4 regions of the Cytobacillus pseudoceanisediminis genome follow, and region 1 is predicted to be linked to each of the others. Evidence: riboswitches for the same ligand, from Rfam matches in the RefSeq annotation. Region 1 holds a riboswitch; each other region holds the start of a gene.

Region 1 (4,700 bases):
TTTTTGGGGCATCCTGCCTGCTTCATAGCCCAATCGCCCTGCTTCAATGGCCAGTTTCATTGCTTGTGCCATTTTAACAGGGTCTTTTGCAGAGGAAACAGCCGTATTTAATAAGACTCCATCTGCTCCCAGCTCCATTGCCAATGCCGCATCTGCCGGGCTCCCAATTCCAGCATCCACAATAATCGGGACTGCAGCCTGCTGAATAATAAATTGGAGATTAACAGGGTTGATAATTCCCTGCCCGGAACCAATTGGCGAAGCACAAGGCATGACCGCGTGGCAGCCCAGTTCTTCCAGCTTTCTGGCAAGCACAACATCATCAGAAGTATACGGCAGGACAATAAATCCCTCGTATAATAGGATTTCCGCCGCTTTTAGTGTTTCTACCGGATCAGGCAAAAGTGTTTTTCTGCAGCCGATTACCTCAACCTTTATCATGTCGCACAGCCCGGAAGCTTTGGATAGCCTGGCAATCCGCACAGCTTCCTCGGCTGTCTTTGCTCCGGCCGTATTAGGCAGTAATTTATATTTCTTTAAATCCAGCTTTTCCAAAAAGTTGGGCTGGTTCGCTTCGAAAATGTTCATACGGCGTACAGCAAACGTAAGCACCTCTGTTTCAGAAGCTTCTACAGCTTCCTTTTGCACATCAAAGTTTGGATATTTTCCTGTTCCGAGCAGCAGCCTGGAGTTAAATTCATAAGGTCCAATTTTCAACAAATCATCCGCCTCCTACAAAGTGTACAATTTCGATTCGATCCCCATCTGTCAGAATGGTTTCAGCATGCGTGGATTTATCCAAAATACGCTGGTTTAGTTCGACAATGACTACCTTTTTCTCCAAATGAAAGTGCTCGAGCAGGCGTGAAACAGAATTAACTGTTTCCGGCAGCACCATAGCATCTCCGTTAATGACAATATTCATAAAAGCACCCCTTTTGACGAATGGACTAAACCTTCAAGACGGGACAGCCCAAATGGGTTAGGCTGCTCCGTTTTTCCTTCGAGGATGTCTGCCATCAGTACGCCTGTTGCCGGGGCAAGGAGGATTCCATTCCGAAAATGGCCGGCCGCAATATATAACCCTCTATAAACAGGATGTTCTCCTAAAAAAGGCTGGCCATCAGCCGATTGCGGACGAATTCCTGTCCAGGCCCGCTCCCATTCAGCCTTCGCTATATCCGGAACAAGGTTTTGCGCCTTTTCCATCAGCGAGGATATCCCCTCAAGGGTCACCTTCTCATCAAATGAATTGACCTTAACGGTCGCTCCAACTACTAATCTCCCAGATTGCTTCGGAACGATATAGCATCCATGTGAAAAGATCGTCCCTTGTACAAGCGGTTTTTCAGGTATCACCGAGAAGCACTCGCCTTTAACCGGGATAATGGGCAGCGAAAGGCCCGTTCTTTCAAGAATTCCCCTGCTCCATGCCCCGGAAGCAACAATAACGGAATCTGCCAAAAATTCTCCCTGGCTGGTTCTGACCCCATAAACCTTTTCATCTTTTAAAATAAAATCTGATACATGTGTATACTCATATATTTCTGCGCCAAGGGCTATTGAAGCTTTTGCAAAGGCAAGGGACAATTCATATGCCTGAACCTGTCCGTCATTCGGTATATACATGGCCCCCCTCAATTTATTTGATACGAATGGTTCACGTTTGATCAGGTCATCAATCGAAAACCATTCGGCCTGCTCACCCGCTTTTTGCTGGCTTTCTATCAATCTTTTTAATGTCTGCCCCTCCTCTTTATTAGCCGCCACTTTATATACACCCTTATTTTGATAGCCAATATGCACTTGTGATAAATCTTCCAGTTCAGGAATCAGGATCCGGTACATGGAGCGGCTTTTGCATGCCAGCTGAAATAGCGGGCCGTCTTCAGCCAGTTCCGTTTGGGCTCCTAAAATTCCAGCTGCCGCTCCGGAAGCCTTGCCGGCTATTTTACCCTTATCCAAAACGGCCACTTTATACCCTCTTTTAGCCAATTGAAAAGCAATGGAGCTTCCGTTAATGCCACCGCCAACTATAACGGCGTCATAAATTTTCCTCATTTTTTCCCCTCCTCATTTAACTTTTTTGAAAAGAGCTTCGCTGCCTCTGCAGGGTCCTTTGCCTGCAAAATCCCTGACATTACAGCAATGCCATCTGCCCCCGCCTCCAAGACCTCAGGGACTCTCTCTGGTTTAATGCCTCCAATTGCCATTACCGGAATTTCTACTGCCTTTTTAAGAGCCTCCAGTGACCCAGTGCCCCTTGGCGGGATTCCCTTCTTGGAGTCGGTTTCAAATATGTGCCCAAACAGGATATAATCAGCCCCCTGTTTTGCAGCCTCTTCTGCTTCTTCAGAAGAATGTACGGAACATCCGATGGGCATATCTAGAAAATGCGTTTTGACAACACGGACTGGAAGGCTGTGAAAAGCAAGATGGGCACCTGTTTTACATGCCCATGCAACATCCACCCGATCATTTATAACAATTTTATGAATGGGGATTCCCTCATTACAAAGCAGCTTAACTCCTTCATATAGCTCCCTTGAGGTTCGATGCTTTTCCCTCAAGTGGAACCTGTCTGCAAAGGGTTCCACTTCACCTGCTATCTCAGCAAAAGCCTCTAGAGATAGCTTTCCATCTGATATAACATGCAGCTGTTTCCTCATAGCGATAACTCCCCTGTTTTTTTATGCTTTTAGCAAATTAAAAACCACCTTCTAAATAGAAAGTGGCTGTACGGGGCTTATGAATATAGCCCCGATACTCCACTTCCCTACGCTGGTATGCCAGATCAGGTTCCAAGGGTTTTAAAGCTTTTGCTTTAATCTCAGCCTGCAAACGGCACCCCCAGCAGATATAATTACTATTAAATTTCTAAAATACTATTTTTACTGATAAATACTTCCCCCGGTTTTTTTAAATTCCTCAGCTTTTTCTTCCAAGCCCTTCTGTATCGCTTCGTCCGTGTCAAGCTTATTCTCTTTTGCATAATTCCGGATATCCTGCGAAATTCTCATGCTGCAGAATTTTGGCCCGCACATGGAACAGAAGTGAGCTGTTTTAGCCCCTTCAGCCGGCAATGTCTCATCATGGTATTCCAATGCGCGTTCAGGATCAAGCGACAGATTGAATTGATCCCTCCAGCGGAATTCAAACCGGGCTTTTGACAGGGCATCATCTCTTTTTTGTGCTCCCGGGTGGCCCTTTGCCAGATCTGCAGCATGCGCTGCAATTTTATAAGTAATGACACCCTCGCGTACATCATCTCTATTTGGCAAACCCAAATGTTCTTTAGGAGTAACATAGCAAAGCATTGCCGTACCATACCAGCCTATCATGGCAGCCCCGATTGCAGAGGTAATGTGGTCATATCCTGGAGCTATATCTGTTGTTAGGGGCCCAAGTGTATAAAATGGCGCTTCCTTGCAGATCTCCAATTGTTTATCCATATTCTCTTTAATTAAATGCATTGGAACATGGCCAGGTCCCTCCACCATTACCTGTACATCGTGTTCCCATGCAATTTTCGTCAACTCCCCAAGTGTCTCGAGCTCTGCAAATTGAGCCTCGTCATTGGCATCTGCAATCGATCCCGGGCGCAGCCCATCCCCGAGTGAGAAGGCCACATCATAGGCTTTCATGATCTCGCAGATTTCTTCAAAATGTGTATATAAAAAGTTTTCTTTATGATGATGCAAACACCATTGGGCCATAATGGATCCGCCCCTCGATACAATTCCGGTTAAGCGTTTTGCCGACAGCGGAACATACCTCAAAAGGACACCTGCATGAATGGTAAAGTAGTCAACCCCCTGCTCAGCTTGTTCGATTAAGGTATCTCTGTAAACTTCCCACGTAAGATCCTCGGCAATGCCATTAACTTTTTCAAGTGCCTGATAAATTGGCACGGTGCCGACCGGAACGGCAGAGTTCCTGATAATCCATTCACGTGTGGTATGAATATTTTTGCCTGTAGATAGATCCATGATCGTGTCTGCTCCCCATCGAGTAGCCCAGGTCATTTTTTCTACCTCTTCCTCAATAGAGGATGAAACAGCAGAATTTCCAATGTTCGCATTAATTTTTACGTGGAAATTCCTTCCGATGATCATCGGCTCTGTCTCAGGATGATTGATATTGGAAGGAATGATTGCCCGCCCTCTTGCTACTTCAGACCGCACAAATTCCGGATCCATATTTTCCCGAATGGCTATATACTCCATCTCAGGAGTAATGATCCCCTTTTTTGCATAGTGAAGCTGGGTAACATTCTTTCCTTTTTTTGCTCTCAATGGCTTGCGGGATAAGCCAGGAAAAACTTTATGATTAGCACGCGGATCATGTTCATCGCGGTACCCATTATCCTCGGGCTTTATTTTCCGCCCATCATACTCTTCAACATCCCCGCGTTCATGAATCCACCGGCTTCTCAGAGCAGGAAGCCCTTTTTTAGATCTGCCGTATATTGAGGATCCGTATAAGGTCCGCTCGTATCATATACTCGAACCGGCTCATTGATTTCCTCTCCAAAAGTTCCGGAAGTAGGACTTAACTCTATCTCACGCATTGGAACCTTTATATCAGGCCTGGATCCCTCCACATAGACTTTTTTGCTGCCAGTAAAGCACGACATAATGGAAATGCTCTTTTGATTTAATGAACTTGCCGTCATTGATCATCTCTCCCTTATAAAAATA
Region 2 (4,700 bases), 850 kb from region 1:
AAAGGATGTTGCCTTTGGATGGAGCATATAATCCTGCAAGCAGTCTGGAAAGCGTTGTTTTTCCAGATCCATTTGAACCGGCTATTGCCACAAATTCACCTTTTCTAACTGAAAAACTAATATTTTTAAGCAAATCCTTCCCATTCTTATGAAAAGAAAGATTCTCCGCCGACAGGATGACCTGATCTTCAAAGACTTGATGTATAGTCTTCCTGTTATCTAAAATCTGAAGTGCAGCATAGGGATTTACAAATCCAGCAATTAATTCCCGGTCAGTTAACGGAAGCTTTTCCCCTTTGTAAATCCCTGCCTTTTTTCCTAATAGACCTGCTCTTACTGTGCTTGGAAGCCAGATACCCTCAAGCAGTAGTTCTTCTGCATATTTATTAAAGCAGTCTGCAGTGCTTCCATTAAATAAAATTTCGCCTTCCCGGTTTAGCACCACACAGCGGTCGGTCAAATCAATCCAATCATCCAGCTTGTGCTCAATGATTAGAAGGGAAAAGGATTGCTCCTCTTTTAGCTCTTTGATGATACGGGTAAGTTCATAGCTTGAAGCCGGGTCAAGATTTGCTGTCGGTTCATCCAAAATCAGGATATCCGGTTTTAATGACAATACACATGCAAGTGCAAGTTTTTGCTTTTGTCCCCCCGAAAGGGTGTGGATTAAGGCGTGCTTAAATGGCAGAAGATGAACAAGTTCCAGTGCTTCATCAATCTTGGTCTCAATTTCTGCAGGAGGTGTTTTCATATTCTCAAGGCCGAATGCCAGCTCCTCTTCAACTGTTGTCATGCAAAACTGGCTTTCAGGATCCTGAAACACAATGCCAATGTGCTGATTAATTTCACCTGGCGGGAATTCATCCAGTATCTTTCCTTTGAAGGAAATGGTGCCATCCAAGTCGCCATCAACGGCTTCCGGATACAATTTATTTAAGCAGAAAGCAAGCGTGCTTTTTCCGCAGCCGCTGGGGCCCAATAATAGAACAGCTTCCCCTGAATTAAGGCTGAAATTCACATTCTTAAAAACAGGATTCTTCACATCTTCATGCCGGAAGGACAGCTTTTCTGTTATTAATAAAGGCTGGTTATGCTGAAATGCCATTTTGTGATTTTTCCCTTCTCAGCTCTTTTCCGATAGGGAAGCTGTTTAATGCCCCAGTTTTAGCAAGACTCTTACTCAGCCATTTCCCCAGTAATCCAGCGAGCAAAGCACCGCTAACCAGTCTCACAAAAAACATGGCAGTTACATAACCGGGTGAGAGGGCTGCGTAGCCGGAAATGAAATAGCCCCAAATAAAGCTCGTAACAGAAGAGCCCATGCCGGCAGCAATTAAAACCCATGTCCGGTAATTGTTCCATTTAGTTGCCGCAAAAACAGCTTCTGCTCCAATCCCCTGAATCATGCCTGAAAGAATCAGGCGAGGGCCTACTGCATTGCCAATCATGACTTCAATGGCCGCTGCGATGGTTTCCGATAAAAAGGCTGCTCCGGGTTTTCTGATTATGTACGCTGCGATGATTGAAACAATAAACCAAATGCCAAAAATCAGATCATAGCCAATTAAGCCAAACATCCCATATAACACGTTGCCAAATTGCATGAACACCAGGTATACAACTGCAAACACAACAGCGAGTACAGATAGGACAATGACCTCACGAAGCTTCCATTTTTCGAGCATTTTACACAGCCCCTTTTTGGAAGGACTGTTTGCAGACATATTAACCGTCATGATAATATGAGTGGAATCGCTTTTCTTACAGCTTTCGAAAGCATCTTCCAGCGTTTTAAAAACATCGTGTGCATTCCCATCTAATCTTGAAGCATAATGCACTCCTTCAGTAAACGTTCCCTGAGCCTTTGCAAGCTCGACTTGGTTCATAATGACGTTCATGTATCCAGGAATCCCCATCGGATAAAGTGCGAACTGGACAGCGACTTCCTGGCTGATTCCAGCAGATTTTTTTCATTCGCCTTCTCTTCATTTTCAGCAAGATAAGCATCTCCGGCAGTATCGCCAGGGCATCCATTTGAAAATGTGCCGTTAAATACTACATGATCACCATGCTTAGCAGCTTCAAGATAAATCGCTTTGACTACATCAAAAACATGAATGGACCTGCCGCGCACACAAGTGCTCACATCATCTGTTTCCATCCATATCTTGCTTGTATCCACTTCTTTTAGAGCAGATAAAATAACATCCACAAACCTGTCAGTCATTGGATAAATCGAAAACCTGCACCCTGTAATCTCGCTTGTTCCGCATAAGAAATTTTCCTGCATTTTGCCATCCTCCTGGTTTATATAAAATTAAAAAACTGCATTCCCAAAAGGAAATGCAGTTGAATGATATCAATACACTAGAAATGATAGCCGTTCACCTGCACTTCCCCACGCTGGTATTATCCAGATCGGGTGATAAGAGTCAGAACGGATTGTTCTTCTCAGCCTAAAAGCTCCCCTAGTGCAAAATAAGATATGCAGTTTTTATTGACTCCATCTTAATACGGAGCATCCAAATTGTAAATGACTAATTTACAATTCTTTAAATCAAATGATCTATGAAAACAGATAAACGCCTTCAATAACACAGATAAGCTATGAAAAAATTTCTGCATTGTCCATGTCATGTTCTAATCCAATCCTTCCCTTCATAAAAGTGTAATAGGACAATTTTACACCGAGAATAGGGGGCAAATTGGATGATATATAGAATGCTTGCTTTAAATATTGACGGAACACTACTCCAATCAAATGGAAGACTTCATAAATCAACAAAAGAAGCGATTGAATATGTGCAGCAAAAAGGAATTTATGTAACACTTGTCACATCCAGAAGCTTTCCATCCGCGAAAAAAGCGGCCAAAGCATTGAAAATCAATTCCTTGCTGGTCACACACAGGGGAGCTTATATTGCAGCTTCTCAGGAAAAGCCGATATTTGTAAAAAGGATACAGGAAGATGAAACGTTTGAAATCGTGCGCCTGCTTGAAGGCTTTACCTGTCAAATCAGGCTGGTGCACGAAAAATATTCCCTTGCCAACAAAACCAAGCTCAATACCAATATGCTTGCTAAAACTGTTTTTACAACCGGCGATCCCATTTTTTACTCGCAGCAATTTGTGGATTCATTAAGTGACACCATTTTAGATGAGCCGGTCACACCGCCAAAAATTGAAGTGTATTTTGAAGATAAAGACGACCTTGAGGATGCCCAGGCAGCCATTAGGGGCATGTTTGAAAATGTAGAAGTCATTAAGTTAAGTGATCTGCGGATGGATATTGTACCTGCCGGAGTTTCAAAGCTGAATGGTTTGCTCTATTTATGTGAACATCTCGGAATTTCCCGAAACCAAATGGTCGTTATAGGCGACTCGGAGGATGATCTGGAAATGATTGAAGCCGCCGGCCTCGGTGTGGCTATGGGTAATGCACCTGCCGAAGTCAAAAAAGCAGCAGACTGGCTGACACGATCCAATGACCAGAACGGTGTAAGCTACATGGTCAAAGAACATTTCCGCAAACAGCATCCAATTGATTTCCTGAAGAAAATGAATCTATTAAAATAAAATCAATCAAAGAGAGCTCGATTAGTAAATCGGCTCTTTTTTTGCTTTGCGATACTGGGTATCCATTAGGAATCATTTCCCTTATATTGACCTTGTTTCCCCATTTCTGTACACTAAAAGAAGTTTGTCAACATGAAAAATAGACACTATGCAGCTGCCCCTAAGAAAACAAAGACATCGGCAGATTAATATATTTTCTAAAAAAGGTGATCAATTTGAACATTTCAATTTTAGGTGTACAGGATGAACGTTTCCATCGTCCGCTCCGGCTGATCGGGAACCTCTTTTTTGAAGAATGTGAAGTGATGCTGGGTGAGAATGATGCAGCCGACCTTACAATTAATCTTCAGCTTGAACATGGAAAGCACATTAAAGCCATTGCAGAGCTTTCTGATAAAGATGGCAAGAATCATTCAGCGAATTTTGAGAAGGAATTCGTACCGTCTGAGACAGAAAAAGAGAATTTTAAACAAATAAAAAATGCAGTATCCCACGTATATCTGACTGTTTTGCAGGAATGGACAGGCATTACCCAGAAGTGGGGAATTCTGACTGGGGTACGTCCCACAAAATTGCTTCACCGTGCCATACAGCATCAGACACCTCTCCATGAAGCCCATCAGCAGCTTAAGGAAGAGTATTTGATTACAGATGAAAAGATCCAGCTTATGCAGAATATCGTAGACAGGCAGCTTGCTGTCGTACCGGATCTTTATAACTTAAAAAATGAAGTCAGCATATATATTGGCATTCCATTCTGCCCGACAAAATGCGCGTATTGCACTTTTCCTGCATATGCGATTAATGGCAGGCAGGGTTCAGTAAACTCGTTCCTTGGCGGCCTGCATTTCGAAATGCGTAAAATTGGCGAGTGGCTGAAAGAAAATGATGTGAAAATTACTACTGTCTATTATGGTGGAGGGACTCCGACAAGCATTACGGCGGAAGAGATGGATATGCTTTATGAGGAAATGTACGACTCTTTTCCAGATGTCGAAAACATACGGGAGGTCACTGTGGAAGCCGGACGTCCGGATACAATCACACCCGAAAAGCTTGAAGTGCTGAAAAAATGGAACATTGACCGCATCAGCATCAATCCTCAGTCCTATATTCAGGAGACC
Region 3 (4,700 bases), 2.1 Mb from region 1:
GATGATACCATAATGCTTAAACCGATTGATAAAACATACTCACCCGTGAGACCGCTTACAAAAAAGCTTGAAATAAAGACAATTAACCCTAAAAGAATACCGGCCGCAGTAACATTTCTAAAAAAATGCAGCACCTTTTGCTGTTTTAAAGTCATATTTTCATCCCCTTTTATTTAATATTCTAACTATGTTCACAAATTTGTCAAACTTTTGTCACAAAATTGTCAAATTTATTTATGCAAAAAAAGCTTTGCAAAGGTGCAAAGCAATTTTCTACTGATATAGCTTTTTAATGTTCTCCAAATCTTTCTTTAAATTGCCTATTTCCTGCCTGGTCAGCATTAATGGCATTTGATCGTAAAGTGTAATAATCTGTCCTCCCTCATCCTCTTCATGAAGGGATAAATAGTTATACAAATTTTCACATTGATTTTTGTTAAGGACAGACTGGGTGCTGAAATTTTTAACCTTCTGGATCTCAAAGGCACTGGTTTCTGCATCATATACACCTGTAATAATATTGCCCTGCAATGTGTTTGACAAACAATCACTCCCCTTTTTGAGTAATATACCCATTTTTCAGGAGCAGTTTCCTAAAATAAGAAAAAACCTCTTTGGAAATTTCCAAAGAGGCTGATTATATTAGGAAGCGCGTTTTTGTGATTGAATAACTTCATCCGTTTTTCTTATGATCAATCTTGGAGCTGAAGATATAATTAATACTGCTAAAATCGAGCAGAGAATAGCTGCTCCGAGCATGGTTGCACCGTTTGCCAGGAAGGAAAAGAGAACCGGTGACATCCCTTCCGGCGCATAGCTCCCAAAGAAAAGGACACCTGCTATGAAATGCCAGAAATACCGGGCAAGGCTTCCGGCAAACACAGCTAAAACAACCCAGCCCAATGCCTTTTTCTTGTTTCCGCTGCGCAGCTGATTTTGAATTGGTCGGAAAAACAAACCGGCAAAACCGATACAGGCAAATGCCACAAAGTACTCAATAAATGCCTGAAGCGGAGTCGCAATCCAGGCATCACCCATGGCAATCTGCAATATTCCCCATAATAGACCGGCAATGAAGCTGACTTTAAAGCCCCATCTGAATGCCAAAATGAATATGGGAATCATCGCAGCAGAAATCGAAATGGAAGGCGACAGCTTAATAGATGGAAGGAAATCCAAAATAATAGCAAATGCTGCAAAAAATGAAGCTTCAATCATCGCCGTCAGGCTTAATTTTTTCATAAAAAAATCCCCCTATAATCGTATGACGATACCCCAAGGGAGAACAAGCAGGCAGAAAAACCCCTTCCGCCTTTTATTCCACATTCCTGCGCTAGCATTATCTAACAGGTTCAAAGGGTCAGAACAGCGAACTATTCACTCTCAGCAGAATGCTCCCCTTGTGGCACGTTATTGTATTATCCAATTTTAGTATAAATGAAATAAATGAAAGTGAAAAGGATTATTTTCCCTCTCCAAATATAGCCTGTTTATCCCACTTTCCGATACGGTAATACATAAAGGCGATGACACTGCTTATAGCAAAGCTTATCCCCATGCCTGCAGCAATTCCTTTATCACCCATAAACTTTGAAAATAGGAATGTTAAAGGATAGCGCAGGATCCAGAATGAAATGATATTCAGTATGAGCACTTGAAACATCGCACCGGAAGCTCTTACCACACCATTCAATATAAAATTAATGCCCAGGAGCGGATAAAAAAAGGCAATGATCTTTAAATAGTCAGTGCCATACTGAACTGATTCTTTATCCTGTATAAACAGGCGCACCCCGTGTTCTGCAAATAGGACCGTACCAAAAGCGATGATAAACATGATTCCAAGATTGTAAATGACTCCGTACAAGGCGATTTGATGAACCCGTTCCCATTGATTTCTCCCTATATTTTGACCGGCCATACTGTTGACTGCAGTCCCCAATGCCATCGCAGGAAGCATAATGATGCTGTCAATACGCTGAGCTGCACCAAATCCCGCAACCACGTCATCGCCAAAAGAGGTGACGACAGACATAATAGCCATAACACCAGCCGATATAACGGTCATTTGAAGTCCAGAAGGGATGCCGAGCTTGAAAATTAATGCCGCTTCCTCTTTATGCGGCCAAGAAGGAATAGTGAACGGCGCCAGCTTTTTGCGGAGTATGAATATCATTCCGATCATAAATGCGAACCCCTGTGAAAGGATCGTAGCACAAGCTGCCCCATCAATACCAAGCTGGAATACAGATATAAAAAGAGGGTCCAGGATTGCATTTAATACGACTGCTATCAGGACAAAGTACAGTGGACTCTTGCTGTCTCCGAGCGCCCTGAGTACGGTTCCTATAAAATTGTATCCAAATAAAAACAGAATACCAATGAAGTTAATCTGCAAATAGGATGCTGCACCTTCAGCCATTCCTGCAGGTGTGCCCATTATGGCCAAAATTCTTTCTGCAAACAGGAATCCGGCTATTCCAAGAGCAACTGACATAATTGTCTGAATGACGGTAAAGGCATTCAAATATTGTTTCAGCCCCTCTTCATGATCCCCACCCTTTTGCTGGGATAAAATCGTTAACGCCGCATTGTTTATTCCAATGATAAAAGAAAGAACTGTAAAGATTACAGTGCCGGACACCGCCACAGCTCCCAATGCGTCGGCCCCAAGCAGATTCCCAACCCACAGACTATCAATAAATTGATAGGAAACCTGCAGAAAATTAGTGAGCATGATTGGAGTTGAGAACACCAAGAGCTGTTTGAATATATTTCCTTTTGTAAAATCCTGCTGTGCCATCTTTACACCTTTTTCCCATATTTTTTTCACAGTTTCTATTATTCACTATTTCATATCCAGTTTCCAATTTTATAGTTTTGATTGTTATTATGTTTTATAATTTTATTTGCTTCATCTCTGTCACATTTTTATCATAAAATGATGCACCTGGAATGCTGTTATAGCACAATTCCTCTAAGGAGATATTATTTTTCCATAATTTACAACGTTTAAAAAGTGTAAAACCCTGTAATTAACAATTCTTTTTCCTTATAATGTAGGTATGTTTAATGAGGAGGGAAATAGTTGAAATCACGTCTTAAGAAGCCTTCGACGATTGTTTCTATTGCATTGGTGATCACGGTGATTTTGGCGGCGGTTATTTGGACCGTACAAGCAGGAAAAAAGGATGTGACAGTCCCGTTTTCTTCTGTGGAAAAAATTATTGCCTCCCAGGATGGGAAGACTGTTGCAGTACAGGAATATAAAAATGGGAAACTGCTGATCACAGCCCCTGATGGCGAGTACATCTCCCATGTGCCCCCCAACAGTGAGATGGTTGATAAATTAGTAGAAACCTATAATATACAATATACGTTCGCAAACACAGGACCTTATACCCCTTGGATTCTGGGCGGTGTAGTCCTTTTGTTTATAGCCATTGGCATTTACCTGTTTAAGTCAGGAAAAGGCGGAATGGGCGCTACAAATACTATGAAGCAAAGTGTATCTAAGCCAAAGGCCCTTCCTTCCATTTCACTTGAGGATGTTGGCGGAATTCAGGAAGAAATGAAAGAGGAAATCATGCAGACTCTTTCAATTTTAAAAGAACCTGAGCGCTCCCTGAAGATGGGGATTAAGCCGCCAAAGGGAATTCTGTTATACGGGCCTCCTGGAACGGGGAAAACGTTGCTGGCTCAGGCAATCGCTAAAGAGCTTGGAGCTACTTTTTCTCAACCAGCGGTTCCGGTTTTAATGAATTGTTCGTTGGTGTGGGAGCATCCCGTGTAAGAAATCTTTTCCAAAATGCAAGAAAGCATGCCCCTGCTGTTGTCTTCATTGACGAAGTAGATGCACTGGCAGGCAGAAGAAAGCAGCATGGCGGGGAAGAAAGTGAAAAAACATTAACTGAGCTGCTAGTTCAGCTTGACGGCGGATATTCCAATGATGGAATACTATTTATTGCAGCGACAAACAGGAAGGATATGCTCGATGAAGCCTTCCTCCGTCCTGGGCGTATTGACTTCTCCTTCAATGTCCCTCTTCCGGATACAAAGGGCCGAAGAGAGATTATCAATATTCACACGAAAAATAGATTACTTGCTGAGGATGTCATGACAACACTTGGCGATCTGGCAGAAAGCACTTCTGGATTCTCGGGAGCAGATCTTCATTCCCTTTTTGAAACGGCAAGCCGCAGAGCTGTCCGTAACGGCCAGGAAATTATCTCTAAGGATGATTTGGATTATGCGCTGGATCGGACCATTTTGGGAACTACCACCCGTGCATTGCAGGATCCCGGCACGAAGCAGCGGGTGGCCATACACGAAGCTGGCCATGCTTTAGTGGCTGCTTTAACAAAACCAGGATCCGTCCGAAAAGCAACCATCATTCCCCGAGGTGAAGCTCTTGGTTACGTGGCCCCCATTCAAAAAGAACTTCACTTATCGACAACAAGTGAATTGCTTGATCAAGTTGCCATGATTCTCGCTGGCGGTGTATCAGAACGAATGATTCTTGGCGAGCATAGCATTGGAGTAAGCGGTGACGTAAAACAAGCCAAGCATATCATTGAGCAAATGGTTGATACCGGGTTACTGGATAACGGCTTTGAGCTTACTTTTAACAAAGGTCAAAAAGAAGCAAAAATGCAGGATCTTTTCCAGAAAGCACTGGAAAGATGCGAATTGATCATCGC
Region 4 (4,700 bases), 1.1 Mb from region 1:
ATTGTTTATCCCCATCAGCAAACCGGCTGTTACGATAGCTGGAAGGATTGGAATAAAAATATCTGCGAGTGTTTTAATGCCGCGCTGCAATGGATTTAAGTTCTCAGCAGCAGCACTTTTTGTTTCTTCTTTTGATGATTCGCCTATTCCAGTTGCTTCTGTCATTTCTTTATACACTTTATCAACAAGGCCTTGTCCAATGACAACCTGGAATTGTCCATTTGTGGAAAAGGAACCTTTCACTACATCTATATTTTCGAGTTTTTCTTTATTGACCTTCCCCTCATCTTTTAAGGCAAAACGCAGACGTGTAACACAATGAGTAGCCGCTGCGATATTATCCTTGCCCCCGATAGCTTCTACAATTTGCTCTGCTGACTCTTTATTCGTAGCCATTCTTCGCTCTCCTCCTGTTACCGTTTTCATATTATAGAAAAAAACAGTTATAAGGTTTTTATTTATTGTTCTCGCCATTTACAACTCTATCCAATTTAGCAAACCAACTTGTATATACATGAACTGTTTACGCTTTCATTTTATCTTGTATATACATGTTAGTCAACCATTTTTTCATTTCTCTCTTTTCTATACCCATTCACTCGCTTCGAAAGCCAGAAAATAAAAAACCGGCTTCGAGACTATTGTCTGCAAAGCCGGTTCTAAACCACTTGAATAGGTTATTTCCTTTTATCATTGTCATCATCTTTTGTGAGTTCACGGGTAGATTTCTTAAATTCTTTTAATGTCTCCCCGAACGCTCTTCCTATTTCAGGAAGTTTCTTGGGTCCAAAAATAATCAGAGCCAAAACCAGGATTAGAATTAAACCTGGAATACCGATGTTTGATAACATGCTGAACACTCCTTATATATCATATCGCTTGAGGCAGTAGTAATCATGTTCATTGTCCATTATAGTTGATTGATAAAAAAATCATAGCATGAGTGCTATGATTTCATGTTTTTTGACTATTTGAAGGCTCTATCAAGTTCATCCAGCACTTCACCAATTTTGCGGTCATGAATCACTTTATCAGCATAAATATCGAAATCCGTAGGTTCCATATTAATAATCACAAGTTTTGCTCCTTTTTGTTTGGCTATCAGCGGAAACTGATTTGCAGGTGTTACAGTCAAGGATGATCCCAGAACAATAAAAAGTTCTGCTTTTTCTGTTTCATCTGCTGCGAAATCTAAGGCCTCCTCAGGGAGCATTTCCCCAAACAGAACCACTGAAGGACGGAGCACACCCCCGCAACGGCATTGGAATTGACCATGCAAATACCCCTCGCTCGGGAACTCTTTTTTACATTTCCGGCAATGGAGTGTCTGCAGATTCCCATGGAGCTCTGATATTTTTTCACTTCCCGCGAGTCCATGAAATCCATCCACGTTCTGGGTAATAATGCTCTTAATAATACCTCTCTTTTCCCAATCTGCAAGAATATAGTGCCCTTGATGGGGATTACACTCCTTAAGCCCGATTACCCTGTGCCGATAAAATTCTATAAATTCGTTCACATTTTCATTCAATGCTTTTGTACTGGCTATTTTCCCAGGATCTTTCCCATTCCATAATCCATTATTGGCAGACCTGAAATCAGGCAGTCCGCTTTCTGTCGACATTCCTGCTCCAGTCAATATTACTGTATAATTTGATTCTTTCAGCCATTTCTCAAGCATAGATATCAGCTCCCAATAAGGTTTTGTCACAGGTTAAATTTGATTTCCATTTATTTCTCCCAATGAAATGTTTATGTCATGTCAGGTATGCGGTAAATACTAGATTATAACTGTTTATGCGAATTATCAATATAGGAGTGATAGCTATGCCTGAAATAGAAACCAAAGTTTATAAGGACGGCTATAAAAAATTTTCATCCAGGGCTAAACGTTATGCGGACGATCCTGAAAAAACAAAAGGACTTTTAAGAAAGGCTACACTTAAAGCAGATAAAAACCAATCTTCATTAAGTGATATATGGGAAAAGTTTCAGCTTCTGATCGATTTAGTAAAGTCATGGTCTAAAGGCGATTACCGGCATATTTCAAAAAAATCGATTATCTTTATTATTGCTTCCATACTATACTTTGTTTCCCCAATAGACCTTGTTCCTGACTTTTTAATAGGAATGGGAATCTTAGATGATGTAGCAGTCCTTGGTTTTGCCGTTAGCCAAATTACAGGTGAACTTGAAAAATTCAGAATTTGGAAAGAGAGCAGGACGATTGGAATGAAATAATTATTTTCTGTGCATTTTAATATTATTTGCTATAATAATGATGGAAAGTATTTATGCTGTCAAAATTAAATAGCAAGAAATGTAGGGGAACCGGTATGCCGGTTGAGACTTCATCATTAAGATGCTGACCCTTTGAACCTGATCTGGCTCATACCAGCGTAGGGAACATATTCTTAAACATACTAAATGTTTTTTATATGCGCCCTGGTTTATACCGGGGCGTTTTTATTTTTCAGGGCAGACTATCATTAACTTTCCTTATTACATAACGTTTTTTAGGAGGAGTACTTATGAAAAAGTGGATTGCAGCTATCTGTTCGCTGCTGCTTCTTTCAGGCTGTGCCGGCAATGGACCGGATAATCAGACTGGAAGCGAAGATTCAGACAGCAAACAAGATTTGAAAAAAGTTACTGTTGTACTGGATTGGACACCTAATACCAATCATACCGGCTTATATGCCGCAAAGGACAAAGGATATTTTAAAGAAGAAGGGCTCGATGTAGAAATTATAATGCCAGGTGAAGCAGGTGCAGATCAATTGACTGCATCAGGCAAGGCTGATTTTGGTGTCAGCTATCAGGAAAGCATCACGGAAGCACGTGTACAGGGCGTTCCCCTTGTATCGATAGCAGCTGTTATTCAGCATAATACTTCCGGTTTTGCATCCCCTGCCGAAAAAAACATTAAATCGCCGAAAGACTTTGAAGGAAAAACTTATGGCGGCTGGGGGCACCTGTAGAAAAATCGGTAATAGACTCCCTAATGAAGAAGGAAAACGCTAATATTGATAAGGTCTCAATTGTTAATATGGGGGATGCTGACTTTTTTACAGCTGTTAAAAGAGATATAGACTTCGCATGGATTTATTATGGATGGACAGGTGTAGAAGCAGAACTTCGGGGGAAAAGATTAATATGGTCTACCTTACCGACTACTCAGAAAAACTGGATTACTACACGCCCGTTCTCGCAACCAGCGAAAAAATGATTGCAGATGATCCGGATACTGTCAAAGCATTTGTAAAAGCAGCAGCAAGGGGATATGAATTTGCAATCGATCAACCTGGCGAAGCAGCAGATATTTTGTTAAAGAATGCTCCGGATCTGGACAGCGAATTGGTCAAAAAAAGCCAGGAATGGCTATCCCCCGCTATCAGGATGATGCTTCAAGATGGGGTGAACAAAAGCTTGAAGTCTGGGAAAACTATGCAGACTGGATGCATGAAAATGGTCTTTTAGATAAAGAATTAGATGCAGGCAAAGCATTTACTAATGACTTCCTGCCGGAATAAGGAGAGTTCAAATATGGCAAACGCACTTGTAAGCATTCAGATCATACCGAAAACAAAAGATGGGGAAAATGTTATACCTTACGTTGATGAAGCAATTAGTGTCATTCAGCAATCCGGTGTTAAGTACGAAGTGCATCCCCTCGAAACAACGATGGAAGGCGATTTAGACCATTTATTGAAAATCATAGCTGATATGAACAGAAAAATGATTGAAAGAGGAAGCAGCAATGTAATCTCACAGGTAAAGGTTCTATATCAGCCGGACGGTATTGAAATGAGTGATTTAACGGAGAAATATCGTCCATGATAAATTTGTTCAGAAAAGGATGGAGGCCGGCTGCGGTTCTCCTTCTTTTATTCATTGCTTGGGAAATGGCAGTAAATCTGGCAGAAGTCCCTGCATGGCTCCTGCCTCCGCCAACAGAAATCGTTCTGGAAGCGATTTCGGGCTGGGAGGGCTTCAGCCACCACCTTCAATCGACAGTCATGCTTTCCCTATTGGGATTTGCCATTGGCACCGTCATAGGTTTAATCACAGCCGTTATACTGCACTTATTGCCTTTTATAAGGGAGTCGGTTTACCCTCTCCTCATACTTTCACAAAATGTGCCTATAATTGTTCTGGCTCCTTTGCTGGTTGTTTGGTTTGGTTTCGGGATACTTCCAAAGCTGATTGTCATCACGCTGGTTTGCTTCTTCCCCATTACTGTTGCTGCATTGGACGGCTTTCGCCAGACACCCGGAGAACTTAGGCATTATATGCTGATGGCAGGGGCCAGCAAAGGACAGCTGTTTTGGAAGCTGGAGCTTCCCTATTCCCTTCCCTCTCTATTTTCAGGGCTAAAAATCTCCGCAACCTATAGTGTGATGGGTGCTGTAATATCCGAATGGCTCGGAGCTAAAGAAGGAATAGGTGTTTATATGACTCTGGCATCTTCTTCATTTCGGACAGACCGTGTTTTTGTTGCCATTTTTGCGATTATGCTGTTAAGCTTGCTGTTTTTTGGAGGAATTTTACTGGCTGAACGTTTGCTGATTAAATGGAAGTCACGGGAGAGTGCCAGGAAATGATACAATTATCCGTTAATCATTTAACCAAAAGTTTTGATACTAATCAGGTTTTAGACAATTTGAGTTTTCATGTAAATGAAGGGGAATTTGTTTCGA

What was found. Region 1 has a riboswitch for thiamine pyrophosphate ahead of M5V91_RS19715 (thiamine phosphate synthase). Riboswitches for the same ligand answer to the same signal wherever they lie in the genome.
Region 2: it holds a riboswitch for thiamine pyrophosphate, as region 1 does, so the genes downstream of both, M5V91_RS15050 (YkoF family thiamine/hydroxymethylpyrimidine-binding protein) here and M5V91_RS19715 (thiamine phosphate synthase) in region 1, are expected to answer to the same signal.
Region 3: it holds a riboswitch for thiamine pyrophosphate, as region 1 does, so the genes downstream of both, thiT (energy-coupled thiamine transporter ThiT) here and M5V91_RS19715 (thiamine phosphate synthase) in region 1, are expected to answer to the same signal.
Region 4: it holds a riboswitch for thiamine pyrophosphate, as region 1 does, so the genes downstream of both, M5V91_RS13550 (ABC transporter substrate-binding protein) here and M5V91_RS19715 (thiamine phosphate synthase) in region 1, are expected to answer to the same signal.

What each region holds. Positions count from the first base shown of each region.
Region 1 covers NZ_CP097349.1:3,649,721-3,654,420, forward strand. The annotation lists gene M5V91_RS19700 (thiazole synthase) at 1-720, opposite strand, end outside; gene thiS (sulfur carrier protein ThiS) at 722-925, opposite strand; gene thiO (glycine oxidase ThiO) at 922-2,061, opposite strand; gene M5V91_RS19715 (thiamine phosphate synthase) at 2,058-2,669, opposite strand; TPP riboswitch at 2,757-2,862, opposite strand; partial or broken gene thiC (phosphomethylpyrimidine synthase ThiC) at 2,892-4,675, opposite strand.
Region 2 covers NZ_CP097349.1:2,802,473-2,807,172, reverse strand. The annotation lists gene M5V91_RS15060 (ABC transporter ATP-binding protein) at 1-1,105, opposite strand, end outside; gene M5V91_RS15055 (ECF transporter S component) at 1,089-1,685, opposite strand; partial or broken gene M5V91_RS15050 (YkoF family thiamine/hydroxymethylpyrimidine-binding protein) at 1,695-2,290, opposite strand; TPP riboswitch at 2,379-2,480, opposite strand; gene M5V91_RS15045 (Cof-type HAD-IIB family hydrolase) at 2,710-3,576, shown strand; gene M5V91_RS15040 (coproporphyrinogen III oxidase) at 3,792-4,700, shown strand, end outside.
Region 3 covers NZ_CP097349.1:1,546,187-1,550,886, reverse strand. The annotation lists gene M5V91_RS08260 (hypothetical protein) at 1-155, opposite strand, end outside; gene M5V91_RS08255 (hypothetical protein) at 274-543, opposite strand; gene thiT (energy-coupled thiamine transporter ThiT) at 643-1,242, opposite strand; TPP riboswitch at 1,309-1,411, opposite strand; gene M5V91_RS08245 (MATE family efflux transporter) at 1,463-2,803, opposite strand; partial or broken gene M5V91_RS30370 (AAA family ATPase) at 3,338-3,987, shown strand; gene M5V91_RS30365 (ATP-dependent metallopeptidase FtsH/Yme1/Tma family protein) at 3,988-4,700, shown strand, end outside.
Region 4 covers NZ_CP097349.1:2,535,745-2,540,444, forward strand. The annotation lists gene treP (PTS system trehalose-specific EIIBC component) at 1-396, opposite strand, end outside; gene M5V91_RS13535 (twin-arginine translocase TatA/TatE family subunit) at 678-851, opposite strand; gene M5V91_RS13540 (NAD-dependent deacylase) at 968-1,681, opposite strand; gene M5V91_RS13545 (YkvA family protein) at 1,828-2,241, shown strand; TPP riboswitch at 2,315-2,423, shown strand; partial or broken gene M5V91_RS13550 (ABC transporter substrate-binding protein) at 2,532-3,533, shown strand; gene M5V91_RS13555 (thiamine-binding protein) at 3,547-3,840, shown strand; gene M5V91_RS13560 (ABC transporter permease) at 3,837-4,604, shown strand; gene M5V91_RS13565 (ABC transporter ATP-binding protein) at 4,601-4,700, shown strand, end outside.